DNA from 2 places in the Roseburia sp. genome. Region 2 is predicted to be linked to the other one. Evidence: predicted binding sites of a transcription regulator. Region 2 holds the regulator's gene; the other holds the start of a gene.

Region 1 (7,613 bases), 210 kb from region 2:
AAATGCAGTAGTATATGGGAATACTGCATTAATAATAGGCGCATCAGTTTTGAACACGATTATTTATCATAAAGATCATGTAACAGCAAAATTAAAAGTGATTGCTACGCTTGAGATGGGATTAGAGTATCTGTTAGTCGGAGTACAGACAGATGCACATTTTATTACGTATGTACTGATCGTTTTAGTTGCGTTACAGATTCCGTACTATGATGAAGGTGGATTAAAAAGAACCTGTGTGGGAGTGAGTATTCTCTACGTGATCGTTACGATTGTTCAGGGAATAAAGGGTATTACTGTATTGAACGTGGATACAATATGTTCTGTGGTCGGCGTGCTTGGCGTTTTATTTATGGTTTCAAGAATTGGAAAGATCACATTATTGTTTAACGCAGATGCACTTGGATCCATAGATGAGGAACACAAAAAGCAGAATGAAATTTTACAGGGAGTGCTTGAGATTTCCAAAACTGTTCAGGAAGAATCAGTTAAGAGCAGCAGCCTGATCGGAAAACTGGTCGAGACGACCAATTCTGTAACTGGCAGTATGCAGGAGATTACAACGGCTTCCGGAATGAATGCAAACAGCATCGAAGAACAGAATACCATGACTGCAACGATCCAGGATGCGATCGAGGAAACAAGTGAGCGATCAAAACAGATGGTGGATATCGCAATGAATTCAAATGACAGCATTCAGGAAAATATGCGTGTGATGGATGCGTTGAAAGATCAGGCAGAGCAGATCACAAATACAAATCATGATGTTACTGAGGCAATGACCAAACTTCAGGATAAGACAAAAGAAGTAGAAGAGATTGCAGGTATGATCTTAAATATTTCAAGTCAGACAAACCTGCTGGCGTTAAATGCATCTATTGAGAGTGCACGTGCCGGAGAAGCCGGAAGAGGTTTTGCGGTTGTAGCAGAGCAGATCAGACAGCTTGCGGAACAGACAAAAAATTCGACGGAAGAGATCACGAGAATTACAAACGAACTGAATGCAAATGCAAATGATGTGGTTGTATCAGTAGAAGGTTCTGTACAGGCAACGGAAGATCAGAAAGAAAAGATTCTTGCTGCGTCAGAAACATTTAATCTGCTTAATAAAAATATAGGTGAGCTGGTTGCCCATATTGAAGAGGTCAATAAAAAGGTAAGCGGACTTTCAGATTCCAACAATAAGATTGTGGTAAACTGCTCGCAGCTTTCGGCAGCGACTGAGGAAGTTACGGCGAGTGCAGAACAGGTACATACACTCAGTGAAGAAAATCTTGATGTTGCAAAACAGGTTCAGAATGCGGTAGAGAAAATTCACAGTACGGCAGATGATATAAAAAAGTTTTTGCACTGACAGAAAGGAGTGCATAATTATATGAAAAATAAAGTGTGGTTGTTTACAGCCGCACTTTTGCTTTTTACAGCAGGGTGTGGTGAGCCAGATATGGCACAAAATAAAATAAACAGCAATGAGCAGAAAACAGCAGGAATTTCAGATACAGATGAAACAGAATCCGAAATAGACAGCAGTGCGTCTGAAAAAATGGAAGCAGCCGAAGAAAAATATATCTGGAAAGAGATCACGCTGCAGTTCCCGGAGAGCTGGGAAGATAAGTATGTAATTTTAGAAGATGATACCGGTTTTTCTGTTTTTCAGAAAAAATCCTATGAGAAAGAAAGTGGGACGGGGTTTCTTTTTGGAATTACCAAAGACACGGAATGGTATCCGGATGCTGCCGGTGTAAGTATTTTAGGATATACCGATGATGGAGTGTTATATGAGGTTGTGAGGCCTACGGATGTGAGCTGCGATGTGGAAAATGAGGATACTTTAAATGAATATCAAGGGATGCTGCAGCAGTCAGATACGGTAGTACAGAATGCGGTCATTGATACACAGAACCTGCACAAAGATGCTGACCAGTATATCATTCCGGTCAGTATGACACAGACAATTTCGGCAGACAGTCTTATCAATATGTCGGACAATGATTTATGGTTAGCACGCAATGAAATCTATGCAAGACATGGACGGGGTTTTACCAATGAATATCTGCAGAGTTATTTTAATGCATGTTCCTGGTATGAAAAAAGTGAAGAAGCAGATGCATTTGATGAATCTGTGCTGAGCCAGACAGAAAAAGACAACTTAAAGGTAATACAGGAAGCTGAAACAGCATATGAACAGGAGCATCCGTATCCGAAAGAATATAAAACAGGACAGAATATTATGGTGGATCTTAATGGAGATGGCAGCGAAGAAGAGATCCGTTATGATGTGAAAGAGAGTAGTGATTATTCAGGTTATTCCTGTGTCCTTACGGTTAATGGAACAGCATATGAACTGTGTGAATATGCAGCTATGGTGACACCAGAAACGGAAAGCTTTTATGTTACAGACATGGATGAATATGATAATTCTCTGGAAATCGCGGTATTAGACGATGGACCAAGTGCCGATTATGCGACTTATTTTTACCGGTATGACGGAAGTGCGCTGGCGTTTATCGGGGAAGTGGATGGTTTCCCTTTTAAGGAGCAGAATGGCGGAATCAATGGTTTTACCGGGCAAAACGGAATCAATGGAACAATCCGTACAGATATTCTTGAAACCGCATATCTTAATGGATACTGGTGGTATGACAGCAATGCACGGAAACTGGAATATATGGATGGCGGTATGCATCAATACAAGTATTTCACACCGCACAGATTATATGTGGATCTTCCGTTGTGGAAAGCTATGGATCAGAATTCGGAACAGGTAACGGTTTCGTCCGGGCAGGATGTGTTCTTTATCAGCTCTGATGCAAAGGAATGGATCTATGTGCGTGCAAAAGACGGAACAGAAGGGTACATCCATGTGGATGGTGAAAATGTCAGCAACGTCGGCAGACCCGGCACGGAAGTTTTTTCGGAGTTAAATTACTTTGACTAGTGTATAAAAACAAATACACGGAATAAAGATAATTTTTTTCGATTAGGACTTGTAGATTTCAACAAAATGTGCGAAAATAAGTAAGGTATGTTAAATGTATAACAAAGTCTGATACATACAGTTCTATTAAGTGAAAGGAGTCTTAAAATGATTTACACTAAGGAAGTCGAAAACATGTGTCCTGTAGCAAAGGGCGCAAAACATGAACCAGCTCCAATTCCGGAAGAAGGCAAATGGGTTCATTCTAAAAAAATTGAAGATATTTCAGGTTTTACACACGGTGTTGGCTGGTGTGCTCCTCAGCAGGGTGCCTGCAAGCTTTCATTAAATGTAAAAAATGGTGTAATCGAAGAAGCTTTAGTTGAGACAATCGGATGCTCTGGTATGACACATTCCGCAGCTATGGCAGCAGAGGTATTACAGGGCAAAACAATTCTTGAAGCATTAAACACAGACCTTGTTTGTGATGCAATCAATACAGCAATGAGAGAGTTATTCTTACAGATCGTTTATGGTCGTACACAGAGTGCATTCTCTGATGACGGTCTTGCAATCGGTGCTGGTCTTGAGGATTTAGGTAAAGGACTTCGTTCCCAGGTTGGTACAATGTACGCTACCAAAGAGAAAGGTGTTCGTTACTTAGAGATGGCAGAAGGTTATGTAACCGGTATTGCTCTTGACGAGAATAACGAAGTTATCGGATATCAGTTCGTTTCTCTTGGAAAAATGACTGACTTCATTAAAAAAGGCGATGATCCTAACACTGCATGGGAAAAAGCAAAAGGACAGTACGGCCGTGTGGCAGATGCTGTTAAAATCATCGACCCGAGAGAAGAGTAGGAAAGGAGACGGACGAAAATGGCATTATTTGAAGGATATGAAAGAAGAATTGACCAGATCAACGCTGTGTTAAACAGCTATGGTATCAGCTCTATCGAAGAAGCTGAAAAAATTACAAAAGATGCTGGACTTGATGTTTACGATCAGGTAAAGAAAATCCAGCCAATCTGTTTCGAGAACGCTTGCTGGGCTTACACTGTAGGTGCTGCAATCGCAATCAAAAAAGGATGTACAAGAGCTGCTGATGCTGCTGCAGCAATCGGTGAGGGACTTCAGGCATTCTGTATTCCGGGTTCTGTTGCAGACCACAGAAAAGTAGGTTTAGGACATGGTAACCTTGGTAAAATGTTATTAGAGGAAGAGACAGAGTGCTTCTGCTTCTTAGCAGGACATGAGTCATTTGCAGCTGCTGAGGGTGCAATCGGTATCGCTGAGAAAGCAAACAAAGTACGTCAGAAACCATTACGTGTTATCTTAAACGGACTTGGAAAAGATGCTGCTCAGATCATCTCCCGTATCAACGGATTCACATTTGTTGAGACACAGTATGATTACAAAGCTGCAAAATTAAATGTTGTATATGAGAAAGCATATTCTAACGGACTTCGTGCAACTGTAAAATGCTACGGTGCAGATGACGTTCAGGAAGGTGTTGCAATCATGCATCATGAGAACGTAGGTGTTTCCATCACTGGTAACTCTACAAACCCAACACGTTTCCAGCACCCGGTTGCAGGTACATACAAAAAAGAATGTATCGAGCAGGGTAAGAAATACTTCTCAGTTGCTTCCGGCGGTGGTACAGGACGTACACTTCATCCGGACAACATGGCAGCAGGTCCTGCTTCCTACGGTATGACAGATACTATGGGACGTATGCACTCTGATGCACAGTTCGCAGGTTCCTCTTCTGTACCGGCTCACGTTGAGATGATGGGTCTGATCGGAATGGGTAACAACCCAATGGTTGGTGCTACTGTAGCAGTTGCAGTTTCCGTTGAGGAAGCTCATAAGGCTGGTAAGTTCTAAGATAAATTTAAAGCATAGAAAGAAACGAGATTTTTGTATTTGCAAGAATCCCGTTTCTTTTTCTGTATAAATTTATTTGAATATGATTTATACTTTTATCAGAATTCTAAATGTTTTGAGAAACGGGAGGGTTAGTTTAGAATCATGAATGTAATGCCCGTAAATATATTAATTACAAAAGTTGCAGAAATATGTAAAAAAAATGGTGTAAAAAAATTGGTTCTTATAGGTTCATTCGCAACAGATACAGCAACTCCATATAGTGATATTGATTTTGTAGTTTATGGCGATGTGGATATGGATAAACTTGAACAGGATCTAGAAAAAATAGAAACTTTACGTAAGATAGATATTTTGGAATATAAAACAATTCGAAACCAGTATCTTTTGGAGGATATCGCAAAGTATGGAAAACAAATATATTAACAGATATAAAAATTTTTGCAGAAGTTTGAATAATTTAAAAAAAAGTAAAACAGCAGACCCGGATGCTGATTTTGTGTTAGAAGGTACTGCTCAAAATTATAATTTAACATTTGATTTATCATGGAAAGTGATGAAGGATATTTTAGTCAAAGTATTGGGTATTAATGATATAGCGCTTGGATCGCCAAGAGCGAATTTACAGGCGGCATTTTCAAACAAATTGATTGATGATGATGTTTGGCTGCAAATGTTGAGAACAAGAAATCTGCTTGCTCATGATTATGATGGTGCAGTTGCAAGAGAAAATTTTGAAAAGATAACAACAGTGTATTATGATGTTTTTTATAAATTTAAAATGATAGCAGAAGAGTATTTTGAAAAGGGAATGCAGGAAGAAGACAGTTTTAAAGCCTGATAGGACGTTTCGAAGAGGGGTATTTTGTAGAAAAAGATTATCTATAGATTAAAGTGATATATTTTTTATAAGCCATTTGGACTAACTATCCAGGTGGCTATTTTTGGATGATTTATTAGAATCAGTACCATTATTTTAATATAGTCCGATATTTTCAATTTTTTCCAAAACAGGGTGATAATCGAACATATTTTCTGCTATAATAATATCTATAACCAGAAGCAGAAAGAGAGGCGGCGTCCGGACATGAATGATTCATCCCATATTTATATTGCAATCGATCTGAAATCTTTTTATGCATCTGTAGAATGTGTAAAATTAGGATATGATCCGCTGACGACAAATCTTGTCGTGGCAGACGAGAGCAGAACGGAGAAAACGATCTGCCTTGCGGTATCACCGTCATTAAAGGCATACGGTATTCCGGGACGTGCAAGATTATTTGAAGTGGTGCAGAAAGTAAAACAGGTCAATAAGGAGCGGAGAAGCCGGATTGCCGGTGGAATGTTTACAGGAAAATCAGCAGATGACAAGGAACTGAAAAATAATCCGGCACTGGAACTGACTTATATTACAGCACCACCGCGCATGGCGCTTTATATGGAAGAAAGTAACCGGATCTATGATATTTATTTAAAATATGTAGCACCGGAAGATATGCATGTTTATTCCGTGGATGAAGTATTTATGGATGTAACGCATTATCTGAAAACATATCAGATGAGTGCAAGGGAGCTTGCAGAGAAAATGATTCAGGATGTTTTAAAAGAAACCGGTGTTACGGCAACCGCCGGTATCGGTACGAATCTTTATCTGTGCAAGGTTGCGATGGATGTTGTTGCAAAACATGTGACACCGGATGCAAATGGAGTGCGGATCGCAGAGCTTGATGAGATGAGTTACCGCCGGCTGCTGTGGGATCACAGACCGCTGACAGATTTCTGGAGGGTTGGCGGTGGATACCGGAAAAAATTAGAGGCGGCAGGACTGTATACAATGGGAGATATTGCCCGCTGTTCATTGGGGAGGGAACAGGATTTTTATAACGAAGATCTGCTATACAGGATGTTTGGCATCAATGCAGAACTTCTGATCGATCATGCATGGGGGTATGAGCCGACCACGATCGATCTGATCAAGGCGTACAAGCCGGAGACAAACAGCATTAGTTCCGGGCAGGTATTACAGTGTCCATATGAATTTGAAAAGGGAAAGCTGATCGTCCGGGAAATGACGGATCTGCTTGTACTGGATCTTGTGGACAAACATCTGGTTACAGATCAGATGGTACTTACCATCGGTTATGATATCGATAATCTGACTGATCCGAAGCGTAAAAATGCATATCATGGGGAAGTGACCATTGACCGTTATGGAAGAAAAGTGCCAAAACACGCTCACGGTACGATCAATCTGAAAAGCCGGACTTCATCGACCAAACAGATTATGGATGCTGTTATGGAGTTATATGACCGTATCGTAGATCCAGATCTTCTGATCCGCCGGATTTATGTTGTCGCCTGCAGACTGTCGGATGAAACTTCAGCAAAACAGGATGATACATTTGAACAGTTGGATCTGTTTACGGATTATGCGGCATTAGAAGAAAAAAAGCAGGCGGAAAAGGAAAAAATGGAAAAAGAGAGAAAACTTCAGGAGGCAGTTCTCAGTGTAAAAAAGAAATATGGGAAAAATGCCATGTTAAAGGGGATGAATCTTCAGGAAGGCGCTACAAGCATGGAACGTAACAGGCAGATCGGGGGACACAAAGCATGAGGGAACAAAATCTGTTTAAAGAAAAAGAAACACACAAATATGATGATATCATCAATCTGCCACACCATGTTTCTGTAAAACATCCGCAGATGGCATTGTTAGACAGAGCAGCGCAATTTTCTCCTTTTGCAGCACTGACGGGACATGAGGATTCAATCCGTGAGACGGCAAGACGGACAGAAGATTTTT
Region 2 (7,613 bases):
AACAAATCCTTTATTTGAAAGGCCTCTTGCATAGCCATCTGCGTAACCAACCGGAATCGTTGCGATTATGCAAGGCTCTGTTGTGACATAAGTTCCCCCATAACTGATTGCTCTGCCAGCCGGAAGTTCCTTTACATATGCCACATGTGTCACCAGTGTCAATGCAGGTTTCAGGCTGATCGCATTCTTATCTACATCCTCAGACGGCCACATGCCATACAATGTGATGCCGGCGCGGACCATATCCATATTTGCATCTGGAATATCGACAATCCCTGCACTGTTTGAACAGTGATGAATCGGAATACTTACGCCACGGTCTTCTAACATGCCGATCATTTTCTTGAAAAGTCCGATCTGCTGGTAGGTTGGTTCCTTATCTTTTTCATCCGCTTTCGCAAAATGGGTAAAAATACCCTCCACTATAATATGCGGCAGTTTTGAAAGCTGTGCCATCTCATCTGCTGCGTCTTCTGTGACCTGATAACCGATCCGGCTCATTCCGGTATCGATCGCGAAATGGATCTTGCAGTCTCTTCCGATACTTGCTGCGGCAACGGAAAGTTTTTCTGCCATCTCTTTTGTAAATACGGTTGGACGGATACCTGCTTTAATCATATCCACATACTGGTCCGGGAATACATATCCTAAGATCAGGATCGGTTTCTGGATTCCGTGATTACGAAGGATAAGTCCTTCCTCAACCGTGGCAACTGCATAACCATAAAGATAATCCAGTTTTTCAATCGTCTCTGCAATCTCTACGGCACCATGTCCGTAGCCATCTGCCTTAATGACAGCCATAATTTTTGTGTCTTTTGCAATGTTTCCGCGCATCGCATCCATGTTGTGTAGAATTGCATCCAGATCGATTTCCGCATGCACTCTGCTGTATCTGTTCATGTTGATCCTCCATCTATTTTGTGTACCGTTTTTTATTCAACGAATTTTTGTTCATTATCGATCGGCTTTGTAGTATAAATATTCAGAACTTTTTTAATACCACAGATCAGATCTGAGGCTGTAAGCCCCTGTAACCCCGTTGTGCGTATCATAAGATCACCGGACAGACCATGAAGATATACCCCAAGAGGAGCCGCCTGGTAAGGTGTTATTTTCTGTGCCATAAGTGTACCGATCACACCGCTTAACACATCTCCGCTTCCTGCTGTTGCCATTCCGGAATTGCCAGAAAGATTCAGGTATTTTTTACCATCCGGCAGTGCAGTTACGGTATGTTCGTCTTTTAAGACACATACAACGTGATATTCTTTTGCATAATCCGCAGCAGTCTGAAGCAAATGATGCTGGATCTCATTGACTGTTTTTCCGGTAAGCCGGCTCATCTCTCCGGGATGAGGTGTGATCACTGCCGGGATTTTAAAATTTTTCCAGATATCTGCCTCTGGTAAGTCATTCTGCTCTGCTATCAGATTTAACGCATCCGCATCAAAAAGAATTGCTTTCTTTTCCTGTGACGTTCCATATTCTAACACAAAATTTAATATCTGTGCAGCAGTTTTTTCTTTCCCAAGCCCGGGACCTGCCACAATGGCATCTGCCCAATCAAAAGCCTCCTGTAATACAGCCTTCCCCGGAGCAGCATTTTTATCATAAGTAGTAAGAACCGCCTCTGGAACACAGCTCTGTAAAATAATCCTGTTTTCTTCCGGCGTCAGCACACGCACCAGACCGCATCCTGTGGCGTAAGCAGCTTTTGCAGATAAAACTGCCGCCCCTGCCATATTGACACTTCCTGCGATCAGCAAAAGTTTTCCATAGCTTCCTTTATTAGAATGACTTTTTCTCTCCGGGAGCAGCAATAAATCTTTCGTTTCCAATGCCATTACTGACGGTGTCTCTCCCAGCCAGCTTTCTTTCGTGATACCGATATCACATACGATCACTCTGCCGGCATATTCATTTCCCGGCCAGAGAATACTGCCTAATTTCGCAAATGCGAATGTGATCGTGATATCTGCACGAAATGCCATACCAAGGACAGCACCTGTATCTGCAGAAATTCCGGATGCAATATCCACTGCCACTTTTTCTCCCGGAAGTGTATTCATACAACATAATATATCTGCATAAGTACCAGTCACGTCTCTCGACAACCCTACACCAAATAGTGCATCTATGACAGTTGTTGGTCTGATCTGTTCCGGTAAATCCGTATAGACAGGAACACCATATGCATTTAAAATATCCTGCTGGATTCTGTTTTGCTCCGAGCAATGATCTTTATTTCCAGCAAAAACAACTGTAACAGTATGTCCCTCCAGAAATAAAAGGCGGGCGATCGCAAAACCATCTCCACCATTATTTCCGCTGCCGCATACGATAAGAACTTCTGAGAGATCAACCTTTTGCTTATGGAGTTCATTTACAAATGTTATTGCTGCATGCTCCATCAGAAGAAGTCCCGGAACTTTAAAATGTAAAACGGTATTTACGTCATATTTTTGCATTTCCCTGCTGTTTACAAGATACTTCATGATAATAAGCCCCCTGTTATAAGCAAAAAACGCCGCACAAAGATCTGTGCGGCAGCTAATTGCTTCCTGAATTTATGGCACCCTTTTCAGTTGCCGTTTTTTTCTGCTTTTTTGTTTCTGACAATGTTGTAAGATAACTGCATCAAACTGTCGGAAAGATGTACATTCTCTACAACAACATTTTTATCAATGAGCTCCAGGTCTACATGCGCAAAATTCCAGATTGCGCGGATTCCAAGTCCGACTAGTCTGTTTGCAATGGCATCAGCCTTTTCCTTTGGCATAGTAAGCGCCGCAATATCCACCTGATTTTCTGCACAGAAACTCTCTAATTCATCCAGCATGCGGATTTTGATTCCACGCACGGTCACACCGTCCAATGCAGGATTTACATCAAACAGTCCTATGATCACAAAACCAAGTTTTTCAAATTTCACATAGTTTGTAAGTGCCTGTCCAAGATTACCTGCACCCACCACAATAATATTGTGTCTTTCATTTAAACCTAATATCTTACCGATTTCCTCATATAAAAACTTTACATTATAACCATAACCCTGCTGGCCAAAACCACCAAAATTATTCAGATCCTGTCTGATCTGGGATGCGGTCACATTCATTCGTTTACTCAGATCATTGGATGATATACGTTCTACACCGGCATCTAAGAGTTCTCCGAGGTAGCGGTAATAACGCGGCATTCTCCGGATAACTGCCTGTGATATTTCTTTTTCCTGCACAAAAGGTTCCACCTTTCTTACGTTCTCTCGTTTATTATAGTGATTTCCCCTGTGTCTGTCAATGTGTGAAAAATTTAACTATCTTTTTTCAATAAGATATTTTCTGCTTTGTCAGGAAATATCATCAATCAGTTCCATCTAACTGCATTGACAGCTCTTCCCAGGTTTCATAGCAGGTTTCCAGTCGTTCCCTGCACTCCTGCTGTCTTGCTGCAAGCTCATTTAATTTTGCGGAATTAACTGCGTTTTCCGGCTTTGCACATTCTTCATCGATCATGCTTATTTCACTTTCAAGTGCGGCAATCTCTTCCTCGGCTTTTTTTAAACTGTTTTCAATTTTACGAATCCTTGCCTGCTCTGCTTTTTGTGCCTGCCAGTCGAGCTTATTAACGGCATCATCCTGTTTCTTAGGCTGCACATCTGAAGTTTCTGGCTGTTTCACATACAACTGCGTCATAATATCATGTTTTTCCAGATAATAATCATAATTTCCGATATAATTTACAATTGTTTCACCTGTCAGCTCCAGGATTCTTGTTGCTGTCTGATTGATAAAATAGCGGTCATGTGAAACAAAAAATACCGTTCCTGTATACTGGTTTAATGCAGATTCCAAAATTTCCTTGGATGTAATGTCCAGATGGTTTGTCGGCTCATCTAAAATAAGAAAATTAGCATCTGAAAGCATCAGTTTTGCCAGGGAGACACGGCCTCTTTCACCACCGCTTAAATCTGAGATCCGCTTAAACACATCATCATTTGTAAATAAAAAGGCTGCCAGTACATTGCGGATCTTTGTGTTATTCAGCTCTGGATAAGCATCTGAGATCTCTTCAAATATGGTTTTATCCATATGTAAAAGCTGATGTTCCTGATCGTAATATCCAATGTGAACATTCGAACCAAGTGTTACCGTACCACCATCTGCCTGTATCAGATTATTGATGATCTTTAAGATGGTCGTTTTCCCGGTTCCGTTATTGCCGATCAGTGCTACCCGCTCCCCACGTTTAATCTCGAATGAGATATCCGAAAACAATGTAACCGGCGGATATGATTTTGCAAGACCTGACACCGTAAGGACATCATTTCCGCTGACCACATTTGGCTCTAACACGATCTTAATGTCTGTATTGTCCTCAACCGGTTTTTCAATACGTTCTATCTTGTCTAACATCTTTTCGCGGCTCTCCGCACGCTTGATGGATTTTTCACGGTTAAACGATTTTAACTTTGTGATAACTTCTTCCTGATGTCTGATCTCACGCTGCTGATTATAATATTGTTTTAACAGATCTTCACGGACTTTTGCTTTCTTCTTCGCAAAATCCGAGTAATTTCCCTGATATACATACGCTTTATGCTGGAAAATCTCTACAACTTTTGTGACAACGCGATCCAGGAAATAACGGTCATGTGCTACGATCACAACAGCCCCTTTGTAAGCCCGCAGAAAATTCTCAAGCCAGCGGATCGACTCCATATCCAGATGGTTCGTCGGCTCATCTAAAAGCAGTACATCCGGCTTTGTGACTAAAAGTTTGCCAAGGGAAACTCTTGTTTTCTGTCCTCCGGATAACTCGCTCATCTGTTTGCTCAAATCTTCATCTGAAAAACCAAGTCCTTTTAAAATACCGGTTACTTCACTCCGGTATGCATATCCGCCCTGCAGTTCAAATTCGTGGCTCAGACGATGATAAACCTCCATCAGTTTTTCCAGTTCCCCACCGGTCTGCTGATTCATTTCTGACTCCATATTGCGGAGTTTCTGTTCCATTTCAAGGATGTCAGCTCTTGCATTAAGAACTTCGTCATAAATGGTTCTGTGCCCCGATACATCCTGATACTGTGCCAGATAACCGATTGTTTTATCTTTTGCAAGGATCACTTCACCGGTATCGGACGTTTCTTCGCCCATAATAATTTTAAGCAGCGTAGACTTGCCGGCACCATTGATGCCGACAATCGCTGCTTTTTCGTTTGCTTCAATATGAAAACTTACATCTTTTAAGATCTCATCTGTTCCAAAAGACTTTGAGATACTCTGACATGACAAAATCATTTTAAACTTTCCTCTAATGTTGTTCTGATTGCCTTGATGAAATTTTCGCTGTTTAATACAACCGGATTCGGATTTGTAGTAATCAGCGCAAGGTCTTTTGTCATTTTACCATCTTCAATGGTCTTTATACAAGCCTTTTCAAGTTTTTCTGCAAAATCAGATAATGCCTGGTTAGAATCAAGTTCTCCACGTTTCTTAAGTGCACCTGTCCATGCAAAAATAGTTGCAACAGAGTTTGTGGATGTCTCCTCACCTTTTAAGTGTTTGTAATAATGGCGCTGTACCGTTCCATGTGCAGCTTCATATTCATAATATCCATCCGGGGAAACTAATACAGAAGTCATCATGGCAAGTGAACCAAATGCACTTGAAACCATATCACTCATGACATCTCCATCATAATTTTTACATGCCCAGATATAACCACCCTCAGACTTCATTACACGTGCAACTGCATCATCGATCAATGTATAAAAATAGGTAATACCTGCTTTTTCGAATTTTTCTTTGTACTCTGCATCAAAGATTTCCTGGAAAATGTCTTTAAAGGTATGATCGTATTTTTTTGAAATCGTATCCTTTGTTGCAAACCACAGATCCTGTTTTGTATCCAGTGCATAATTAAAACAGCTTTTTGCGAAACTTTCAATGGAATTGCAAAGGTTATGCTGTCCCTGAACAACGCCTGCTCCGGTAAAGTTGTGGATCAGTTCTCTCGTCTCTGTACCATCTTCCGCTGTATATACCAGCTCACATTTGCCTGCTCCAGGAATCTTCATCTCAGTTGCTTTATATACATCGCCATATGCATGACGCGCGATCGTGATCGGTTTTTTCCAGTTCTTTACACATGGCTCGATCCCTTTTACAACGATCGGTGCACGGAATACCGTTCCATCTAACATGGCGCGGATCGTACCATTCGGGCTTTTCCACATTTCTTTTAAATTATATTCTGTCATACGTGCTGCATTTGGTGTGATCGTTGCACATTTTACAGCAACACCGTATTTCTTTGTTGCATTGGCAGAGTCAACGGTAACCTGATCATTTGTCTCATTACGATGCTCTAATCCAAGATCATAATACTCTGTTTTTAAATCAATAAACGGCAGAAGTAATTCATCTTTGATCATTTTCCAGAGGATTCTTGTCATCTCATCTCCGTCCATCTCTACCAGTGGTGTTGTCATTTTGATTTTTTCCATTATGTTCTCCTTTTCTATTGAAATAAATTGTCCCATCCGTAATTGTCCATATTGTGAATGGTGTTCATCATATGCTCATTTGCAAGTTTTTCTGCCAGATTGGCATCATGTTTTTTTAATGCTTCCACAATCTGTCTGTGTTCCTGATTCGATTGCACAGAACGTTTTGGATCTGCAAGTGTGATTTTACGTACACGCTGCACATAATGATGAAAATCAAGCAGCACATGTTTCAGCTCTTTACTGTCAGAAGCGTTATATAAAATTTCATGGAAACGGTTATCTAATTCCACGACTTGTTCTGAATTTCCTTTTGCTGCATGGAAATCAGACAGATATATATTTTCATCCAGTTCATCTAACTGCTCTTTTGTGATATTGTCCGCAGCCCACTTTGCACACAGTCCCTCCAAACGTGACCGTATCTCGTAAATATCCTGAATATCTTTCTTGGAAATACCTACAACATAAGCACCCTTATTCGGAATGATGGTGACTAATCCTTCCAGTTCAAGCTGGCGGAGCGCCTCACGCACCGGAGTACGGCTGACGCCTAACTCTTCGCCGATATTTTTTTCCTTCAGTTCTTCGTCTGTCGCATATTTTCCGGATAAAATATTCTCACGGATCGTATGGAACACACGAGAACTTAAGGAATAATTATCCTCTCCCATATATGACACCTCATGCTCCTATTGTTACATTTAATTCCTTACAGCATTTTTCAATTTCTTCTACTAATTCCTTATCCGTCAGTACCGTAACACGTCCATCCTCATACTGCTTGTCTACCCAGACTTTTACTTTTTTTACAAGTTCTGAGTTCTTATCGACACTCTTATCTTTCGGAAGATGATAATATGAGTTGATCCAGAGAGCAATTCCTGCAAGACCGGATGTGTTGGAAACAGATACTAATGGCGGTCTGTTTAAGAATTTTCCGGTATCAAAAATATTATAGATCTCCTCATTTTTCAGAAGTCCGTCCGCATGGATTCCAGCTCTTGTAACGTTAAAATTACTGCCGACAAACGGTGTACGGCTCGGCTGCACATATCCAAGCTCTTTTTCAAAATATTCCGCCAGCTCTGTGATCACTGTGGTA

Evidence for each region. Region 2 encodes Rex, which represses fermentation and respiration genes when NADH is low (regulators of the CRP and FNR family bind a similar motif). Its sites were predicted from a motif close to ATTGTTAANTANTTAACAAT; they were not measured.
Region 1: the regulator Rex is predicted to act here: its motif matches at 3,025-3,044, upstream of ACDD58_RS15480 (iron-sulfur cluster assembly scaffold protein).

The regions. Positions count from the first base shown of each region.
Region 1 is NZ_JBGLEJ010000005.1:875,648-883,260, reverse strand. Features, by position in the region: gene ACDD58_RS15490 (methyl-accepting chemotaxis protein) at 1-1,354, shown strand, start outside; gene ACDD58_RS15485 (YARHG domain-containing protein) at 1,376-2,938, shown strand; gene ACDD58_RS15480 (iron-sulfur cluster assembly scaffold protein) at 3,086-3,778, shown strand; gene ACDD58_RS15475 (GGGtGRT protein) at 3,797-4,807, shown strand; gene ACDD58_RS15470 (nucleotidyltransferase family protein) at 4,952-5,233, shown strand; gene ACDD58_RS15465 (HI0074 family nucleotidyltransferase substrate-binding subunit) at 5,214-5,648, shown strand; gene ACDD58_RS15460 (DNA methylase) at 5,895-7,424, shown strand; gene ACDD58_RS15455 (hypothetical protein) at 7,421-7,613, shown strand, end outside.
Region 2 is NZ_JBGLEJ010000005.1:666,729-674,341, reverse strand. Features, by position in the region: gene alr (alanine racemase) at 1-903, opposite strand, end outside; gene ACDD58_RS14515 (NAD(P)H-hydrate dehydratase) at 936-2,498, opposite strand; gene ACDD58_RS14510 (redox-sensing transcriptional repressor Rex) at 2,585-3,238, opposite strand; gene abc-f (ribosomal protection-like ABC-F family protein) at 3,363-5,300, opposite strand; gene ACDD58_RS14500 (NADP-dependent isocitrate dehydrogenase) at 5,297-6,508, opposite strand; gene ACDD58_RS14495 (GntR family transcriptional regulator) at 6,523-7,182, opposite strand; gene ACDD58_RS14490 (isopropylmalate/homocitrate/citramalate synthase) at 7,193-7,613, opposite strand, start outside.